Regions from separate parts of the Streptomyces sp. R44 genome, predicted to be linked through region 2. Evidence: riboswitches for the same ligand, from Rfam matches in the RefSeq annotation. Region 2 holds a riboswitch; each other region holds the start of a gene.
What was found. Region 2 has a riboswitch for S-adenosylmethionine ahead of AB5J54_RS02160 (IclR family transcriptional regulator). Riboswitches for the same ligand answer to the same signal wherever they lie in the genome.

Region 1: another riboswitch for S-adenosylmethionine. It lies ahead of thrC (threonine synthase); the one in region 2 lies ahead of AB5J54_RS02160 (IclR family transcriptional regulator).
Region 3: another riboswitch for S-adenosylmethionine. It lies ahead of AB5J54_RS00115 (hypothetical protein); the one in region 2 lies ahead of AB5J54_RS02160 (IclR family transcriptional regulator).
Region 4: another riboswitch for S-adenosylmethionine. It lies ahead of AB5J54_RS11390 (aminotransferase class V-fold PLP-dependent enzyme); the one in region 2 lies ahead of AB5J54_RS02160 (IclR family transcriptional regulator).

Annotation. Positions count from the first base shown of each region.
Region 1 covers NZ_CP163444.1:4,758,304-4,763,168, forward strand. The annotation lists gene AB5J54_RS22195 (hypothetical protein) at 1-1,644, opposite strand, end outside; gene AB5J54_RS22200 (glucosyl-3-phosphoglycerate synthase) at 1,718-2,686, opposite strand; SAM riboswitch class I at 2,840-2,984, shown strand; gene thrC (threonine synthase) at 2,978-4,285, shown strand; gene AB5J54_RS22210 (MoaD/ThiS family protein) at 4,300-4,578, shown strand.
Region 2 covers NZ_CP163444.1:414,843-419,707, reverse strand. The annotation lists gene AB5J54_RS02175 (SUKH-3 domain-containing protein) at 1-300, shown strand, start outside; gene AB5J54_RS02170 (IS5 family transposase) at 329-1,078, opposite strand; gene AB5J54_RS02165 (thiol-disulfide oxidoreductase DCC family protein) at 1,111-1,503, opposite strand; gene AB5J54_RS02160 (IclR family transcriptional regulator) at 1,559-2,281, opposite strand; SAM riboswitch class I at 2,492-2,633, opposite strand; gene AB5J54_RS02155 (SMI1/KNR4 family protein) at 2,836-3,423, shown strand; gene AB5J54_RS02150 (YdcF family protein) at 3,478-4,068, opposite strand; gene AB5J54_RS02145 (DinB family protein) at 4,241-4,747, shown strand.
Region 3 covers NZ_CP163444.1:19,700-24,564, reverse strand. The annotation lists gene AB5J54_RS00125 (MFS transporter) at 1-645, shown strand, start outside; gene AB5J54_RS00120 (VOC family protein) at 1,049-1,714, shown strand; SAM riboswitch class I at 1,983-2,124, shown strand; gene AB5J54_RS00115 (hypothetical protein) at 2,161-2,424, shown strand; gene AB5J54_RS00110 (quinone oxidoreductase) at 2,923-3,894, opposite strand; partial or broken gene AB5J54_RS00105 (MFS transporter) at 4,056-4,723, opposite strand.
Region 4 covers NZ_CP163444.1:2,456,815-2,461,679, forward strand. The annotation lists gene AB5J54_RS11370 (NYN domain-containing protein) at 1-75, opposite strand, end outside; gene AB5J54_RS11375 (hypothetical protein) at 109-351, opposite strand; gene AB5J54_RS11380 (rhomboid family intramembrane serine protease) at 511-1,245, shown strand; gene AB5J54_RS11385 (Lrp/AsnC family transcriptional regulator) at 1,242-1,523, shown strand; gene AB5J54_RS11390 (aminotransferase class V-fold PLP-dependent enzyme) at 1,595-2,992, opposite strand; SAM riboswitch class IV at 3,176-3,291, opposite strand; gene trpD (anthranilate phosphoribosyltransferase) at 3,367-4,431, opposite strand; gene AB5J54_RS11400 (cytochrome bc complex cytochrome b subunit) at 4,597-4,865, opposite strand, start outside.

The sequences.
Region 1 (4,865 bases), 4.3 Mb from region 2:
CGGCGGGGACGGGAGCACCGAGACCGTCGCCGATGCCGACGGGGAGGGGTCGGGCTGCGTGGGGGTGGGGGTCGGGGTCGGTGAGGGGTTCGTCGGGGTCGGGGTCGGATCCGTCGGGGTCGGCTCGGGCTTTTCGAGCTCCGGCGTCACCCCGCACGACGGGTCCTCGCTGCCGTCCCCGCAGTTCGAGCGCGGGCTCTCCACCTCCACGCTGTTGCGGAGCTTCCCGTCGCCCGTCGCCGGGTTCTTGATCTTCACCGAGTACGTGACCGTCGCCGTCCTCCCGGCCGGGATGGTCCCCACGTACCCGATCCTCGGCTTCTCGTACGACACCCTGCCCAGGTCCGTCCGCACGTCCCCGTCGTAGTCGGCGTCGTCCAGGTTCCCGGTCAGGTCGTCGCCGAACGTGGCGTTCGGGTAGTCGAACGGGCCGATGTTCTTCGCCGTGATCGTGTACGTGAGGGTGTCGCCCGGCTTCACCTTCCGCGGGCTCGCCGTCTTGGTGATCTCCAGGTCCGGGACCGGTACGGAGAAGGCGAGCCCGGACGGCACGTAGGTGTCGCCGCTGGTGGAGAAGGTCAGGTCCGCCGAGGTCGCGCCCGGTGGGACGGCGCCGGCCGGGACGTCGAAGGCCTTGGCGTCGATGCTCAGGTTGTTCGTGAGCTTCGGGGAGACCGCGCCGTCGTCCTCGCCGACGAAGAAGTTGTTCGTGTTGCCGGTGTGGGCCTCGGTGACGTTCCTGCCGTCGACGAGGAACTTGTCGCCCGGGGTGTTCCAGTCCCCCTCGTACGCCGTCACGCTCGCGCGTACCGTGCCCGGGCCCCGGTAGAAGCCGCCCACGGTGATCGTGGTCGCCGGGGACGTCGAGCGCTGGAGGACGTGGCCGCCGTACACGTACACGTTCCGCCGCTCGGGGGCCTTCACCCGGTCCGGACCGGGGAACCTGTGGACGACGGTCAGGGACCAGCCCGCGACGCAGCCCTTGCCGCTCGGCGCCCAGAGGTTGCCGACCGCCACCCGCGCGTCCGTCCCCGAGACGCCCGCGAAGGCGGCGGTCACGTCCGACTCGCCCGTGTAGTAGTGCGGGCCACTGGTGTCGGCCGGGTCGGCGACCATGCTGTCGATCGACACCGGGGTCGCGGGACCCGCCCCGACCCTGATCACCGGGGCCGTCGTCGTCGGGTCGCCGGGGGAGCGCCCGACGTCCGCGCCCGAGATGTCGCAGCGCTTCAGCTGCGCGCCGCTCGGGCCCTTGTACGTGCCGTCGTTCCCGCCCCAGAAGAGGCGGGCGTACGCGACCTCGGCGCCCGCCGGGATCTTGACGTGACCGGTGCTGGAGCCGAAGTCGGTGGTCCCGAGGCCGGCCGCGTCGATGCGCCGCATCACGAAGGTGTTGTTGTTGTCCGAGCCCTGGCCGGAGGCCGCCGTCGCGCAGCGGGCCGCCAGGTCCGCCGGGCCGGCCGGGCAGCCCATGACCGTGTTGCCGATCGTGGTGAAGTCGCCGTACAGCGACGCGTCGTACCGCTTGCCGAAGGGCTCGACCACGTCCGCGGCGGCCGGTCCTGCCGCCGCGGACGCGAGCGAGCCCGCCGTGAGCCCGATGACCGCGAGCACCCTGCCCAGGTGATGTTGTCTGAAGCGCATAAAAGGGCAATTTATGCAAAACGGATCATCGTGGGGCGTTACGCCACGCGGCGGTGTGCCTCCTCCTCGGACGTCACGCCACGCGGCGCTGTGCGTACTCCGCGATCTCGGCCATCGGCGGCCGCTCCTCCGTGTCCACCGCGTACGTCCGCGGCTCGAAGCCCTTCTCGCCCCGCTCGAACTGCGTGAGCCGCGGCCGCACCAGATGCCCCCGCGAGAGCCGCAGCTGCGCCGTCCGGTAGATCGCCGCCGCCATCCGGCCCAGCGCCTGCCCGTCCTGGTGCCGGTGCTTGCGCACCCCCACGTCCACCTGCGCGAGCGCGTCCAGGCCCACCGTGTGCAGGGCGTCCACGAGCAGCCCCAGCTCCACTCCGTAACCGACCGGGAACGGCAGCCGTTCGAGCAGCGAGCGCCGGGCCGCGTACTCGCCGCCCAGCGGCTGCACGAAACCGGCCAGCTGCGGCCAGTGGAGGTTCAGCAGCGGGCGGGCCACCAGTTCCGTCACCCGGCCGCCCTGACCGGGGGTCTTGCCGGAGGCGAGCCCATCGAATTCAGTGCCGAACGGGCGGTCGTACATCGCCTTCACGAACTCCACGTCCGGGTCCGTGAGCAGCGGGCCCACGATCCCCGTCACGAAGTCCGCCGAGAAGTCCCGCAGGTCCGCGTCCACGAAACAGACCACGTCCCCGCTCGTCGCCATCAGCGACCGCCAGAGCACCTCGCCCTTGCCGGGGACGGTCGGTATGCGGGGGAGTATCGCGTCCCGCGCGACCACCCGCGCGCCCGCCGCCGCCGCGACCTCCGCCGTACGGTCCGTGGAGCCCGAGTCGATCACCACCAGCTCGTCCACGAGGGGGACGGACTCGGTCATCAGCTCGCGCCGGATCACGGAGACGATGTCCCCGACCGTCGCCTCCTCGTTCAGCGCGGGCAGGACGACGCTGACCGTCGTGTTCCGCTTGGCTGCGAGGATCCGTTCCAGCGGCCTGTCCGTCACCGACCAGGACCGCCGGGCCAGCCAGCGCTCCACCTCTTCCAGCACGTGATCTCTCTCCATCTCGCGGGTCGGACGGCCGGTCCAAGGTTCCGGGCCTTCGGTTACAGTCTTGAACAACGCGGATGCCCGATGCACGTCGGGGTGCCGCCCGCGTCGGAGCGCAGGAACGAAAGTCCACCGCGCTTCACAATCGAATACCGCTCATCCAGAGGGGCAGAGGGAAACGGCCCGTTGAAGCCCCGGCAACCCTCCAGTCGGTTACTCGTCCTCCAGCGAGGCTCCCGGCTAGGGAAGGTGCCAAATCCGTCTCATGGCGAAAAATTCGTCATGGGAAAGATGAGGAGAAAGGGCCTCGCCTCCATGGCTGTTCAGACCGTCGCACCCACCACCGTCGACCTCGGTCCCGCGTCCGGGCTTTCCTGTCGCGAATGCGGTGAAGTCTTCCCGCTCGGCCCGATCTTCGCCTGTGAACTCTGTTTCGGACCGCTCGAAGTCGCGTACGACCTTCCCACCGGTGACCCCGAGGCGCTGCGGAAGCAGATCGAGGCCGGCCCCGCCAACATCTGGCGCTACGCCCCCCTCCTGCCCGTCCCCGCCGACGTCGCCGAGAAGCCCAACCTGAACCCCGGCTGGACCAAGCTCGTCCAGGCCGACAACCTCGCCCGCGAGCTCGGCGTCGCCCCCGGAAAGCTCTTCGTCAAGGACGACTCCGGCAACCCGACCCACTCCTTCAAGGACCGGGTCGTCGCCCAGGCCCTCGAAGCCGCCCGCGCCTTCGGCTTCACCACCCTCTCCTGCTCCTCCACCGGCAACCTGGCCGGCGCCGTCGGCGCCGCCGCCGCCCGCGCCGGCTTCCGCTCCTGCGTGTTCATCCCGCACGACCTGGAGCAGGGCAAGGTCGTCATGGCCGGTGTCTACGGCGGTGACCTCGTCGCCATCGAGGGCAACTACGACGACGTCAACCGCTTCTGCTCGGAGCTCATCGGCGACCCGCTCGGCGAGGGCTGGGGCTTCGTGAACGTCAACCTCCGCCCGTACTACGGCGAGGGCTCCAAGACGCTCGCGTACGAGATCTGCGAGCAGCTCGGCTGGGTCATCCCCGACCAGCTCGTCATCCCGATCGCCTCCGGCTCCCAGCTCACCAAGATCGACAAGGGTCTGCAGGAGCTCATCAAGCTGGGCCTCGTCGAGGACAAGCCGTACAAGATCTTCGGTGCCCAGGCCGAGGGCTGCTCCCCGGTGTCGGCGGCCTTCAAGGCCGGCCACGACGTCGTACGGCCCCAGAAGCCGAACACCATCGCCAAGTCCCTCGCCATCGGCAACCCGGCCGACGGCCCGTACGTCCTCGACATCGCCCGCCGGACCGGCGGCGCCGTGGAGGACGTCAACGACGAGCAGGTCGTCGAGGCCATCAAGCTCCTCGCGCAGACCGAGGGCGTCTTCGCCGAGACCGCGGGCGGCGTGACCGTCGGCGTCACGAAGAAGCTCGTCGAGGCCGGGCTCATCGACCCGAACCTCACCACCGTCGTCCTCAACACCGGCGACGGACTCAAGACCCTGGACGCGGTGGCCGACACCTCTCAGGCGACCGCCACCATCCGCCCGAGCCTGGACGCGTTCCGCGACGCCGGCCTGGCGCTCTGAAAGGTAACGAAGACATGGCCGTGAACGTCCGCATCCCCACCATCCTCCGCACCTACACGGGTGGTCAGTCCGAGGTCCAGGCCGAGGGCGCGACCCTCGCCGAGGTCATCGCGGACCTGGAGAAGAACCACACCGGCATCGCCGCCCGCGTCCTGGACGACCAGGGCAAGCTGCGCCGCTTCGTCAACGTCTACGTCAACGACGACGACGTGCGCTTCGAGCAGGGTCTGGAGACGGCCACCCCGGCCGGCGCGGGCGTCTCGATCATTCCGGCCGTCGCCGGCGGGTGCTGAGACCCGTAAAGCGCTACCAGTCAGTACCAATTGCCCCTTCCGCGCGATAAGCGGAAGGGGCAATTCTGCATGGTTGAGCGCGGTAGAGTTGGGGAAGTCCCCTCCGCTGCTCATGCCGGACGCATATGAGAATGCGTCCCCGCACGACAAGAAGCAGCCAAAGTGCCTGCGCGTTGTGTACGTTCTGCGCGCTTTGCCGGGCCCGACTTGCCCCGTAATTCCGGGGAATCTCCCCAATTCCCCTTTCCGGGGCGCCCAGAATTCTCGGTCGAATGACCTGTTGCAGA
Region 2 (4,865 bases):
ACGTACGGCGAGACGACGGCCTTCTGGCCGTCGCACGTCACCGGGGACGAGACCTCGCTGACGATCTCAGTCGAGGAGGCTGCGGAGGCGTTCGCGCCGAACGTGCGGTACTTCGAGAAGCGCCTCGGCATGTCCGCCCTGCCGGTGGGCATTGCCTTCGAGACCGAGGAGATGGTCCTCCTCGCCGAGAACGGCGACATCGTCCTTGGCGGCGACGCGGGAGTTCAGCGGGTCGCCAAAGGGTTCGAGGAAGCCGTGCGGGCTCTGATCTCGGGTGACTGGGACATGACGTTCTTCTAGTCGCCGGAGCTCTAACGGCAGGTGCTGGTCACAGCCATTCGTTGATAGCAGCGATGAGGACGGTGGCCTCGTAGCGGGCGGCGAGCTTGTTGTAGCGTGTGGCGACCGCGCGGTTCCTCTTGAGGCGGTTGATCCCGCACTCGACCGCGTGACGCTCGCGGTAGTCGACCGGGTCGAAGCGTGGCGGCCGACCGCCGCGGGAGCCGAGCTTCTGGCGGTTGCGCGCCTGGTCGGCCTTGTCCGGGATGGTGCAGCGGCTCCCGCGGGGGCGCAGGTAGGCGCGGTTCTTGCGGGAGGCGTACGCCTTGTCGGCCCGCACCCGATGGGGGCGGACGCGCGGCCGGCCTGGCCCGAGGCGGGGCACGCGAACCTTCTCCAGCACGGGCTCGAACTGCGGCGAGTCTCCGCGCTGCCCTGCCGTGACCAGGATCGACATGGGCTTCTGTCCCTGCTCGACGGCCAGGTGCAGCTTGGTGGTGAACCCGCCGCGCGAGCGTCCCAGCCCGTGATCACGGGGCTCGGTGAAGATGCCGCCCGGCGGTTCCTTTTGCCGGTCGCCCTGCTTGCGGGCCCCGGCCGCATGCTGATGGGCGCGGCAGACCGTGGAGTCGACGTTCAAGTCCCACACGATCGCGCCCTTCGCGTCGGCCAGGGACTGGAACTGGGTGAGGATTCGCTGCCAGGTGCCGTTCCGCTGCCACCGGCGGAATAGGTCGTAGACCCGGCTCCACGGTCCGTACTCGACGGGGACGTCCCGCCACGGAAGAACCGAGATCATGCACAGCCCAAGATCCACTTTCGATACACGGCCTAGTCGGGTCGCGGGGCCGGGCGGTGGGGGAGAGCGCAGGCGGCGGTACCTCCCGGCATGCGGTGACGGTTGTTCGCGATGAGCCGGTACACACCGTGGGCCACCCACCGCACGGGAGGAAGCGTGAGCAACGCACCCGCCGCCGGCCACCCTCCGCCCGAGCTCAAGAGCACCTTCGCGACGGCCTGGGCGCCCCCGTACACGACACCGCCGGGCGTGACCCACAGCACTTCGTGCGAGGCCCGCGTCGACGTGACGCCGAGACCCTCCAAGTCCGCGAACTGCCAGGCAGTGGTCTCGCACCGGGGCTTCAGGCGTCGCTCGGCGAACCTCACCGAGGTGGAGCAGAATCCGCAGTCTCCATCGAAAACGAGCACAGGCTGATTTCGCATGACCCCATCATGCCGCGCGGGGAGCGGAGCGGCTGCCGCGGCTCCGTCCTTACGTTCAGGAGCGGCATACGACCTCGGTCAGGCGGTCGGCGGCGTCGACGGCGGCCTTCGCGAGCCGGGCGCCCGGGTGCCGGGTGAGGCGTTGGATCGGGCCCGTGACCGTCACGGCGGCCACCACCCGCTGCGACGGGCCGCGGACCGGCGCCGAGACAGAGGCCATGCCGGGTTCGCGCTCACCGATCGACTGGGCCCAGCCCCGGCGCCGTACGCCGCTCAGGGCGGTCGCGGTGAAGCGGGCACCCTGCAGGCCCTGGTAGAACCGCTCCGGCTCCTCCCAGGCCAGCAGGACCTGGGCGGCGGAGCCGACCTTCATGGGGAGTGTGGACCCCACCGGCACGATGTCGCGCAGGCCGGACGTCCGCTCGGCGGCGGCGACGCAGACGCGCACCTCACCCTGGCGCCGGTAGAGCTGCGCGCTCTCGCCCGTGGCGTCCCGGAGGGAGGTCAGGACCGGGCCGGCCGCGGCCAGCAGGCAGTCCTCGTCCGAGGCGGCCGAGAGCTCGGCGATCCAGGGCCCGAGGACGAACCGGCCCTGGATGTCCCTGCCGACCAGCCGGTGGCGTTCGAGCGCCGTGGCGAGCCGGTGGACCGTGGGCCGCGCGAGACCGGTGGTGGCGACCAGCCCGGCCAGATGGGCAGGGCCCGACGCCAGCGCGTCGAGGATCACCGCGGCCTTGTCGAGGACGCCGACACCGCTAGAAATATCCGAAATGTCCATGGAAAGGGGTACTCCAGTCTCGGCGCGCGAGCATGCCTCGCGGCGACCTCACCCGGGGGAGGGCAGGGGAAGGAAGGTGAGGGAGGGGGATGGTCAGCGGGAAAGGGCCGAAGACGTCGGCCGATATGCCGCGACGATCATGAGCTGGGTACGCGGAAAGCCCGGAACGGACAGAGCCGGGGCGAAGGGCAGCGTAGAGAGCACCGTGTCTCCTCATCTTTTCCCGCGCCACGTTGGCGCAGGCCGGAGTTGGCACTGATCCCGACGAGACGGCGCGAACAGGGAGCGCCGAGACGATCGGGGAGTTGCCGGGGCTTCGTAGGGCCGGTCCCTCCACCCCTCTGGATGATTCGCGGAGAACCATACAAGACTCCCGGGGCGAGCTGCCAGGGGGCCCCTGGTGACGCCATCGGACAGGCCGTGCCGCGTGTGCTGAACGCCGGCGCCTCGCCCGGCTGCCGGGGGAGCTCGTCCCGGCTCGTAGGGATCCCACCCGCAGGATGATCCCCGGCCGCCGCGCGATAGATTGCCGGCGACACGAGAAAAGAGCTCGCATGGACTCCCGCATCCCGCGGCTGCGACGCAAGCTTGCACGCATTCCCTACACGCCCCACCGAAGCCACTCCTTCGGCGAGGAACGGCACGCATTCCGTCTCGGCCCCCGCTTGCCCGAAGCCCGGGCAGACGCCTTCGAAGCCGAGAACGACGTGGAACTCCCGCGCCCCTACCGAGACTTCCTCACGAACATGGGCGGCACGGGTGCGTCCCCGTACTACGGACTGATCCCCCTGGAACGCTGCGCCCTCTTCACGATGAACCGCGCATCCGCCGACACGCGGACGAGAGGATTCCGTCGGGCCTACCGCCCCACACGCGAAGGCCACCTCTTCCTGCACGTCATCGAACGCGGCTGCAGCGACCTCGCCCTCCTCGGAGTGACCGGCCCGCTCACCGGGCGCGTCCTCATCGGCAACACCGACGGCTTCTGGGGCCCGAACGTCTCCTCGGCCCCGGACTTCCTCGCCTGGTACGAGCGCTGGCTCGACCACATGGCCGGCGGACAGGACAACCGAGCCCTGCTGCTCACCTCACCGCGGCTGCACGTCCACCCACAGCAGTACCGACTCTCGCCGAAGATCTGACCCCGGCCCGGGCCCGGGCCCTGACTCTGGCCCGGGAACGGCGGGGCGTGGGAGCTACCGCCTGCGTTCGGCCGCGGTGAGACCGCGCAGTGTCCACAGCCCGTACGCGGCAAGAAGCGGCTTGAGCAGCGTCCACTCCCCGAGGCGATAGTCGGCGGCGCGTACGAGCCTGTCGGCGAGATCAGGCCGCTGACGGCGCAGGTAGGCGCGCGCCTTGAGCGCGTGTGCGGGCTGGGACACGATCGCGATGCGCTCCGCGTCCTCGATCAGCGGGACCACGTGGGTGATGTTCTCCCAGGTGGTCCTGCTCCGGTCCTCGACGAGAACACGGCCCGTGTACCGCAGAACGGACCGCGCGTAGTCGGCCATCAGCTCGGCCTCGGCGGTGTCACCACCGACCGCCCCTCCGCTGAAGACGACCACGGAGTCGCCGCCGGCGTCCGCATCGACGGAACGGATCCCGGCCCGGACCCGCCAGCGGTTGATGAGGTTGATCGACTCGGACGGATTGCGGTAGCCGAGCACGACCACAGCCCGGGAACCGTGGCCGCCGGCCTCGACCAGGGTCCGCGACCAACGCCGGTTCAACCACTCACCCCAGGCCAGCACGGCGACTCCGGCGGCCGGCAACGTCCACGCTCGCATCGGCAACGTCCACGCTCGCATGACGGACGATCCTAGGCCCTGCCCGGCGGGTCACGCCGGGCCGTCGGCGCCGCGTCCCTGCGCGGCGCGGCGGGCCAGGAGCTGGGCGTAGGAGTCGGGTCCGTCGAAAACGCCTCGACATCGGTGGCCTCGATGAGGAACGCTGCGCGCGATGACCAGAATTGACGACACGCCGCCCGCGTGGGACGAGCGCACCCAGCTCACCACGTTCCTCGACTACACCCGTGACACGGCCCGCGCCAAGTGCGAGGGCGTCTCCGCGGAGAACGCCCGCAAGGCGATCCTGCCGAAGTCACCGCTGATGACCATGAGCGGAGTGATCAACCACCTCCGCTGGGTCGAGTACTACTGGTTCGAAGTGGTCCTCCTCGGCGGGGAGGACATCGGCCCCTGGACCGATGAGGACCCCGACCGCGAGATGCGTATCGCCGTCGACTTCCCGCTCACGCAGTTGCTCGACGAATACGCCGAACAGAGCGCCCGCTACCGCGAACTGGTCGCCGAGAACGACCTGGAGACCAAGGCGAAGCGCGCCATCCGCAACGGCCTCCACGTCGATCTGCGCTGGATCCTCCTGCACCTCACCGAGGAGACGGCCCGCCACAACGGACACCTCGACATCCTGCGCGAGCTGCTCGACGGCACGACCGGCGACTGAGCCGCTGTCCGTTGGAGACCACGGGGGCCGGCTGCCGTTGCTGCCTCGGGCCCGCAGGGTGGCCCGCTGGTTCTTCGGCTCCGGCGCACCGTCGGGTATGTCCCCCGAACGCGTGCGG
Region 3 (4,865 bases), 400 kb from region 2:
CCGGCCCATGCTCTCGCCCTGCGCGCCCCCTGGCCACCAGCCCCACCCACGCCCACCGGCGTGACCTCAACGCCGCAAGAGGTCGTGCGCAGCAGCCCGTTCCTGCTGCTCGGACTGGCTTTCACGCTCTCGGCGTTCGCGATGTACGCCGTCGTCGTCACCCTCGTCCCCCTCCTGCTCGAACGCGGCTACACCACCAGCCAGGCCGCCTGGGCCCTCGGACTCGGCGGCGCCGGCCAGACCCTCGGCCGCACCCTCTACGCCGGCCTCGCCCGGAACACCGGCACCATCACCCGCACCGCCGCCCTCGTCGCCCTCGGCGCCCTGACCACCGCCGCGTTCGCTGTCGTCCCCGGGCCGTACGGCCTGCTGATCGTGGTGTCGGTCGTCGCGGGCATGGTCCGCGGCAACCTCACCCTCCTCCAGGCCACCGCCATCACCGACCGCTGGGGCGCCACCCACTACGGACGCCTCTCCGGCATCCTCAGCGCCCCTGCCATGACAGCGTCCGCCCTCGCCCCCTTCACCAGCGCCGTCCTCGCCCCGCCACTCGGCGGCACACCCCAGCTCTTCGGCCTGCTCGCCGGGCTCGGAGCCGCAGCCGCACTCATCGCCCTCGGCACCACCGTCCGCCCCCACACCTGAGCAGGTCGAGGCAACTGCGCGCACGGCCAGCCGACAGCCTCCATCGACGAGACGAGACGAGAGCAGCTGGCAGCAGGACGAGACGCCCCGACCGCAGCCGACGCGGAGACATGCATTGAGGGAGGAGAGACCTCAGTCGTCAGTCACCGGACGTACCCACGGTGACCTGCGAAGATCCCCTACGCGTTCCCAGAATCCAGAGGAGGCGTTCCAGGGGAGCTCCGGCGCGAGCCTCTGACCTGCGGGTTCGTATGGGGTTCGACTGCTCCCCGCCTGTGTGGGGATGGTCCCACCGTCTGAATGGGGGCGGTGGGCGTCCCCCGCCGGGATAAAGATGATCGGTCCGCTCCACGGCTGAAGCAACAGCGGACGCGGCCGGGGTGGCGGGCGTGGCGTCGGGGTTTTGTGCGGGTTGTCGGGTGATGATGGGGCGGTGCGACTTGATCATGTGTCCTATGCGGTGGCCCGCGACAGTTTCGTCTCGACCGTGCAGTGGATCGGATCGGCCCTCGGCGCCGGGTTCGTCGACGGGGGTGTGCATCCGCGATTCGGCACCCGTAATTTCGTTCTCCCGCTGAGCGGCGGTACCTACGTCGAGGTCGTCACCACACTCGACCACCCCGCCGCCGACCGTGCACCCTTCGGCCGGGCGGTCGCGCACCGTGCCGCCGAGGGCGGCGGTTGGCTCGGTTGGGTGGTCTCCGTCGACGACATGGCCCCGGTCGAGACCCGCCTCGGCCGCACGTCGGCCGAGGGTCATCGCGTCCGCCCCGACGGGTTCGACCTGAGGTGGAAGCAGATCGGCCTGCTGGAACTGATGGAGGACCCGCAACTGCCGTACTTCCTCGAATGGCTGGTCCCCATCGAGGAGCGCCCGAGCGCCGACCCGCGCACCTCCACCACCATCCACGGGGTCTCCATCGCCGGCGACGCCGCCTCCATCGCCGAATTCCTTGGCGAACCGGCCGACCACCCCCTTGACCAGATTGACGTCACCTGGGTCGAGGATGAGGAACCGGGCCTGGTCTCGGTTGAGTTCGCCACCGCCCACGGCCCGGTCACGATCTGACCAGGGCCCGACTGAGGCCGACGGCGTCCACGTCCTGGGCCCTGGCGCCCCGCTCGTCCTTCAGCTGCTCGTCGGACGCGTCCAGTGGCCGGCCAGGGCGTCGTGCTGGCCCGCGGCCTTGCCGTGGTGTGTGACCCCCGGCAGGCCCTCGTCCTGGCGTGGGCGCCCCGGGCGGACAAGGTGACCACGCTTCACCAGGTGTCCATCGAGAGTGGTTTAGACCCTCGCTGATGGGTAATCTGTCGGTGCGCGAGTCGGATGCTCGCGCACCTTGAAGAGGAGCTGAGGGATACGGCCCGTTGAAGCTCCGGCAACCCTCTGCCATGGCCATTTGATGCCCATGGAAAGGACGGCCCTGCCCGTCCGGTGATGGTGCCAACTCCGTCTCGCGGCGAGAGCCGCTGCGAGGGTAAGCCCCCTTGGGGGCGACGGATGGTGCCTTCACGATGCTTCAAGACGTGTTCTCGTGGATCTCTTCCCGCACGATCATCCCCCTGTGTCTGGTGCTGTGCGCCCTTGTGGGCATGGTGCCTCTACTGATCGTGACCGTGGGCCTGCTGCCCGCCTGGATGGCGTGGCCATGGATGGCCGATCACAAGCAGAAGAACACTCTGTCACTGATCAAGACTCTGGCCTCGTGGTCAACCGGTCTTTTGGCGAAAGCGACCCAGGGATTCACGGGACGGAAGCCTGATCAGGCCCGCACCTGACACAACCTGTTCCCCGCGCCTGGGGGGTTGGTCGCCACTCGTAGAGCCCCGACTCGGGGTCGAGCTCCTGCTCCCAGCCTGCGCGGGGATGGTCCCTGTCAGGCGATCGTTTGCCGACAGGCCGGGCCGGCTTCATCCGGTCGCCCGGGTCCACTGTGCTTGACAGCGGACTGTCCGGGCGGGTCGGGCGGTGGGAGGCTGCGGGTCGTGTCTGGGTTGATCTTGGACAAGCTCACCGAACCAGCCGATGAGGGAAGCGATCTGGAGTGCGGGCACGCCCTCGTTCGCTGTGCGGGCCTTGTTGTGCCACCGACGGAATGGGCTTGCCCAGGTGACGAAACGCGGTCGACGGTCGGCCGGGCATCTCGGCTCTGCCTGCGCTCGCACCGCAGCTGGCTCCCGTTAGCGGTCATCACCCGGGATCGCGGACACACCTGCGCGGGATCGACGCCCGGCGGAAGCCACATTCCTGCAGGTCAGTCAATTCCGTCGGTTGCCCTAGGGGATGACGAGTAGCTTGCCGGTGGTACGCCGGGCCTCCAGATCGCGGTGAGCTTGGGCGACCTCGGCGAGCGGGTAGCGGGCCGTCACGCTGGTCTCAAGGACCTTGGTGCGCACCAATTCGAGCACGTCGGCGGCGCGCCGGAGCAGCTCGGACCGATCGGCGATGAAGTCCCCGAGGCTTGGCCGGATCAGGGTCAGCGAACCGCCGTGGGCGAGCCGGATGGGGTCGAAGGGCGGCACTGCACCACTCGCGGCGCCGAAGAGCACCAGGTGGCCGCGGGTTCGCAGGCTGGCGAGGCTCGCATCGAAGGTGTCCCTGCCGACGCCGTCGAAGACGACAGGCAGGCCCTGGCCGCCATGGAGCCGCTTCACCTCGGCGGCGAGATCGTCCACTGCGGAGTAGAGGATCACCTCGGCGGCCCCGGCGCGCCGCGCCAGCTGGGCTTTCTCCGGTGTCGAGGTTGTGCCGATCACTCTGCCGCCGAGGTGGGTGATGAGCTGGGTCAGCACAAGCCCCATGCCGCCGGCAGCAGCGTGCACGAGCACCGTGTCGCCTGGCTGGACCGGGTAGGCGTCCTTGACGAGGTAGTGCGCCGTCATGCCCTGCAGCAGCACGGCGGCGGCGGCCTCGAAGTCGACGCCGTCGGGCAGGGGCACGAGCCGGGAGGAGTCCACGACTGCCTGCTCGGCATAGGTGCCGGGAATCTCCACCCAGCCGACCCGGTCTCCCACAGCGACGTGGGTGACGCCGGGTCCAACCTCGAGGACCGTGCCCGCGCCCTCAGTGCCCGGGGTGAAGGGCAGCGGGAGGGTGTACCGGCCCTGGCGGTGGTATACGTCGAGGAAGTTGACGCCGGACGCGGCGACCTCCACGACCGCCTGGCCCGGGCCCGGCATCGGTTGATCAATGTCGACCAGTCGCAGCACCTCGGGACCGCCCACTTCGGAAACCTGTATCGCTCGCATGACCCCTCCTGAAACGGCTAACTTCCCTCACCAACTCCGGTCGTGGCGATCCGATTCCCGCTCGCGGTGAGGTGTCGTAGCCGTCTCGTGCCCACGTGGGAGAAGGGTGCCACCGACGGAATGGGCTTGCCCAGGTGACGAAACGCGGTCGACCGTCGGCCGAGGAGCCAGCTCAGGGCAGGCATGGCGATCAGGGGGGTGTGGGCTGTCTTCAGGGAGGTGGAGTCGGCCAGGTGTCCCAGCAGGGGGCTGATGAGGCCGCCGATGCTGACGGTGAGGCCGAGGGTGACGCCGCTGGCAGTAGCGATACGGGAGGTCAGGTAATCCTGGCCCAGGGTGACCTGGAGGGAGAAGGGGACGTACAGGCCGACGGAGGTGAGGGCCACGAGGAGGAACATGGCCGGGCCGGGTGCGTAGATCATTCCGGTCACGGCGGCGATGGAGAGCAGGTAGGACCAGCGGGAGACATGGACGCGGTCGTAGCGGTTGACCAGGGACCCTCCCAGGACCGAGCCGCCTGCGCCGCCCAGGAACAGCAGGACCAGGCGATGGTGCCCGCGGTGGTGCTGCCCTGCATGCGCTGCTGGGCGTAGAGGGAGATGAAGGTGCATACGCCGGTGAAGACGATGGAGCGGAAGACGACCGCCAGGGACAGCTTCACGAACGAGGCCACATCAGCGGCGCCCCGCGGTGCCTCCGTCTTGGACGCGCCGGCCTCGGGCCGGGCGAGCATCCGGAGCACGGGCACACACAGAGCGGCGTCGGCGAGCGCGGGCAGGACCAGGACGGGCGTCCAGCGCAGGGAGCCGTGTCCGATCACGGCCGACAGCTCCGCGTTGGTCAGCCGTGTCCTGCACAGCGCCACGAAGCCGTCCATGGACGGGCTGGCCTTCTCCTCGAACCAGCCCGGCGCCTCCCCTGCGACCTGCCGCAGCTCGTAAAGGGGGTGTGCCCCTATGTCTTTGGTCAAG
Region 4 (4,865 bases), 2.0 Mb from region 2:
CAATGGGTGGTCGAGCGTCTCGGCAGCGTCACCTGCCGCGCCGGCCGGCTCACCACCGTGCGCGGGCTGCTCCACGATCCGTCACCCCTATGTCGTCCGCGCCGTCCCTCAGGAGGCGGCGCCCGGCCTGTCCACCAGTTCGATCTGGTCCACCGCGTTGCACCAGCGGCAGCGGACCGACTCGATGGTCTCACTGACCACCTGCCGCTCCTCGACCGTCGGATCCCCGGCGAGGTCCAGATGGACGTACTCCACGACCTTGGAGGAGCGGGTCACGTCGAAGCGGGTCAGATTGCCGCAGAGCGTGCAGCGCCAGCGGGTCTCGTCGGTCGGCAGGGGAACCGTCGTCATCGGTGCCGTCCTTCTTCCTGTTGCGTGGTACCAGGTGCGGGTGCCGCGGTGCGCCGTCGAACTGCGGTGGTGGTGCCCGTAACCCTACGGCCTCGCGGGGAGGGCAGGGCACGGCGAGGCACTCTGTCCACTTCGGCCCCGGTACGCCATGATCTGTCCATGATCGACTGGCGAGGCGCGGCCCTCGGTGCCTGGCGGGGCACCCGCAGCGGACCCACGGTGACCTACGGACTGATCGCCGCCTGCTGCCTGCTCTTCGCCGTCAGCCCGGTCTCCGGACTCAACCCGGGGTACGGCACGGGCGAAGAGCTCCTGGCCGCCCAGGGCGCCTACTTCCGCCGCTGGGGCGTCGTGCCCGCCGAGCTGACCGGCGGCGACCCGCGCGCCCTGCTCACCCCGCTGACCGCGCTCTTCGTCCACGGGAGCTGGCTCCACCTCCTGGGAAACATGCTCTTCCTGTACGTCTTCGGCGCCATGGCCGAGGAGCGCATGGGCGCCGCCGAGTTCTGCCTCTTCTACCTGGGCACCGGCTACATCGCCCTGTCCGGGTACGCGGTGGCGCACGCGGACAGCGAGCAGACCCTGGTCGGGGCCTCCGGGGCGATCTCCGCGGTGCTCGGGGCCTTTCTCTTCCTCTTCCCCCGATCCCGGGTCACCAGCCTCTTCCCCTTCCTGTTCTTCCTGCCGCTGCGCTTCCCCGCCTGGATCGTGCTGATCTTCTGGTTCACGCTCCAGTGGCTGGCCGCGCGGGCGGCGGGCGCGGGACCCGGCGTCGCCTATCTGGCCCACGTCGTGGGCTTCTCCGTCGGCTTCCTCTACGCCTGGGTGCGCTTCCGCGGTGGGGATAGAGTGAAAGCCCAAGCCGCGGCGACCGAGGGAGAAAGCCAGCCGTGATCACCGCGATCGTGCTCATCAAGACCAGCGTGGACCGCATCCCCGAGATCGCCGAGTCGATCGCCGCGCTCGACAGCGTCAGCGAGGTCTTCTCGGTCACCGGTACGTACGACCTGATCGCCATGGTCCGGGTGCCGCGCCACGACGACCTGGCGGACGTGATCCCCGGCCGTATCAGCAAGATTCCGGGCGTCGAGGCCACGGACACGCACGTCGCCTTCCGGACGTACTCCCAGCACGACCTGGAGGCGGCCTTCGCCATCGGCCTGGAGTCCTGACCCCGGGCACGCGGCACGACTGAAGGGGGCCTCCCGACCGGGAGGCCCCCTTCACCCGTACGAGTGAGCAATCAGCCGCGGTCGGGGACGCAGCGGCCGTCCTCGGTGCGGTACTTCCACTGCGCGCCGTCCCGGACGAGCTCCTTCACGGCGCCGACGAACCGGTCCACGTGCTCGTCCGGCGTACCGGCGCCGAAGCTCACCCGGATGGCGTTGAGCGAGCGCTCCCCCGGGGCCGCCTCGGGGGCGCCGCACTCGCCCGGGTCCTGCGGGTCGCTGCCGAGCAGGGTGCGGACCAGCGGGTGGGCGCAGAAGAGGCCGTCGCGGACGCCGATGCCGTACTCGGCGGAGAGCACGGCGGCGAAGTGGGAGCTGTTCCAGCCCTCCACGACGAAGGAGATGACGCCCACCCGGGGCGCGTCGTCGCCGAAGAGCGAGAGCACCCGCACTTCAGGCACCTCGGCCAGGCCCTCGCGGACCTTGGCGATCAGGTGCTGCTCGCGGGCGACGAGGGAGTCGAAGCCGGCCTCGGTCAGCGCCTTGCAGGCGGAGGCGATCGAGTAGACGCCGATGACGTTCGGCGAACCGGCTTCATGTCGGGCCGCGGTGGTGTGCCACTCCACGTCCACACCACCGTCGGCCCGACGGGCTACCTTGCGGGACGCTCCACCGCCCGCGAGGTAGGGCTCGGAATCCTGCAGCCAGTCGGCACGGCCGGCGAGGACGCCGGAGCCGAAGGGCGCGTACAGCTTGTGCCCGGAGAAGGCGACCCAGTCCACGTCCAACTCCCGTACGGAGACCGGGTGGTGGGGGGCCAGCTGGGCCGCGTCGAGCACGATCCGGGCGCCGTGCGCGTGCGCGGCGGCGGCGAGCTCCTTCACCGGCCACAGCTCCCCGGTGACGTTGGAGGCGCCGGTCACGCAGACGAGGGCGGGACCGTACGGGTCGCGGTCGGCGAGGGCGCGCTCCAGGGTCTCGACGGCCTGGGCCGGGGTGCGCGGCGCGTCGAGGTAGGTGACGCGGGCGTCCCGCCAGGGCAGCAGCGAGGCGTGGTGCTCGGTCTCGAAGACGAAGACCTGGCAGCCGGCCGGGAGGGTGGCGGCGAGCAGGTTCAGCGAGTCGGTGGTGGAGCGGGTGAAGACGACCTGGTCGTCGGGGCGGCAGTCGAGGAACTCGGCGACAGTGACGCGGCTGTTCTCGAAGAGGTCGGTGGAGAGCTGGGAGAGGTAGCCGGCGCCGCGGTGGACGCTGCCGTAGTACGGGGCGTAGGCGGCGACGTCGTCCCAGACCCGCTGGAGGGCCGGCGCGCTGGCCGCGTAGTCGAGCGCCGCGTAGGTCACCTCGCCACCGGTGACGAGCGGGACGGTGACGTCCCGGCCGAGGACCGGCAGCGGGGCGGCGCAGCAGGGATCGGCGGACTCGGCGGCGGTGGCGGTCTCGACGGTGGCGGCGTTCGGGCATGCGGACATGACGGTGTCTCCCGGCATAAAAGGGGCGCGAAAAGGCGTGAAAGAGCCCGCAGGGCAGCGCGAAGAAGGGTGCCGCGTACGGGCGGAAAAGGTGGAGAGAGGGGCCGAAAGGGCCCTAACGCATTCGCTTGCTCACGAGACACCGCTCCCTAGAGGACCAAGGACCCCAGGGTGGTGCGCAGGGGTCCGCGCTTGCCGCAGGCTTCTGCCGTACGACCTGGTCTTCACCCGGGGCACCCCGCCACGGACGGAGGGTTGCCGGACAGCCAGCCGGGGCTTGAGGGCTGTCGCTCATGACCTGATACAGAACGTAGTTCAGCTGATCGACACCGCGCAACCCCGTCCGTATGCCGGACGGGGCCGCGCGTGGCGCGTCAGCGGTTGGTGGCGGCGATCCACCGCTCCAGGGACCGCTGGGCCGCGCCGGAGTCGATCGCCTCCGCGCCCCTCGCGATTCCCGCGGCCAGCTGCTCCGCGAGGGTGCCCGTGCCGGGGTCCAGGGCGGTGAGCGCCGCCGCCGCGTTGAGCAGCACCGCGTCCCGTACCGGACCGCTCTCCCCCGCGAGCAGCCGGCGGGCGACGTCGGCGTTGAACGAGGCGTCGTCGCCGCGCAGCGCCTCCAGCGGGACGAGGTCGATGCCGACGTCCCGCGGGTCGAAGCGCTCCTCGGTGACGCCGCCGTCCCGGACCACCCAGACCCGGGAGGTGGAGGTCGTGGTGAGCTCGTCCAGGCCGTCGTCGCCGCGGAAGACCAGGGCGGAGTTGCCGCGCTCGGCGAAGACCCCGGCGACGACGGGCGCCATCCGCGGGTCGGCGACGCCGACGGCCTGGGCCCGTACCTTGGCCGGGTTGGTCAGCGGCCCGAGGACGTTGAAGGTCGTCCGGATGCCCAGCTGGCCGCGGGCCGCGGCGACGTGCCGCAGCGAGGGGTGGAACTTGATCGCGAAGCAGAGGGTGATGCCCGCTTCGTCGGCGACCTCGGCGACCCGCTGCGGGGTCAGGTTCAGATTGACGCCGAGCTTCTCCAGGACGTCGGAGGAGCCGGAGGCGGAGGACGCGGCGCGGTTGCCGTGCTTGACGACCTTGGCGCCGGTCCCGGCGACCACGATCGACGCCATCGTGGAGATGTTGACCGTCTTGGCGCCGTCGCCGCCGGTGCCGACGATGTCGACGGTCCGCCCGGGCACCTCGATGACGTTGGCGTGCTCGTACATGGTCCGGACGAGGCCGGCGATCTCCTGCACGGTCTCGCCCTTGGCGCGCAGCGCGACCATGAAGCCGGCGATCTGCGCGTCGGTCGCCTCGCCGCTCATGATCAGGTCCATCGCCCAGGCCGTGTCGTCGGCGGAGAGGTCGTGGCCGTCGAGGAGTCCGTTCAGCAGGACGGGCCAGGAGCGGCCCGCCGACGTAGGTCCTCCAGCGGGGGTCGCAGCGCTCATGGCAGCTCCAGATGATCACGTGACGGATACACACCCACCCTATCGATGTCCGGGCACGGCAAAGAGCCCCGTCCATCGAATGGACGGGGCTCTTGCCGTGGCGACCATGGGGGTCCCCCCGCTCGAGCGAAGCCGAGAGTGGGGGAAGGTCAGGTGTTCAGGTGATCAGTGGTGGCCGTGGCCGCTCTGGATCTCCTTGAACTCCTCGACCGTGGGCTTGGCGATCTGGCTGTCGTCGCCGTAGTAGCCCTTGTTGAGCTTGACCCGGAGCTTCTCCATGCGGCCGATCTTGCGCTCCACGCCGTTCTCGTCGACGGCCGGCGGAAGCTCCGCCGCGTCGTACTGCTCGTGCGCGGTGAGGCGGTGCAGCTCGCCCTGGCTGAGCGGCTGGTGGACCTCGACGAACTCACCGTGCGGCAGGCGCTTGATGATGC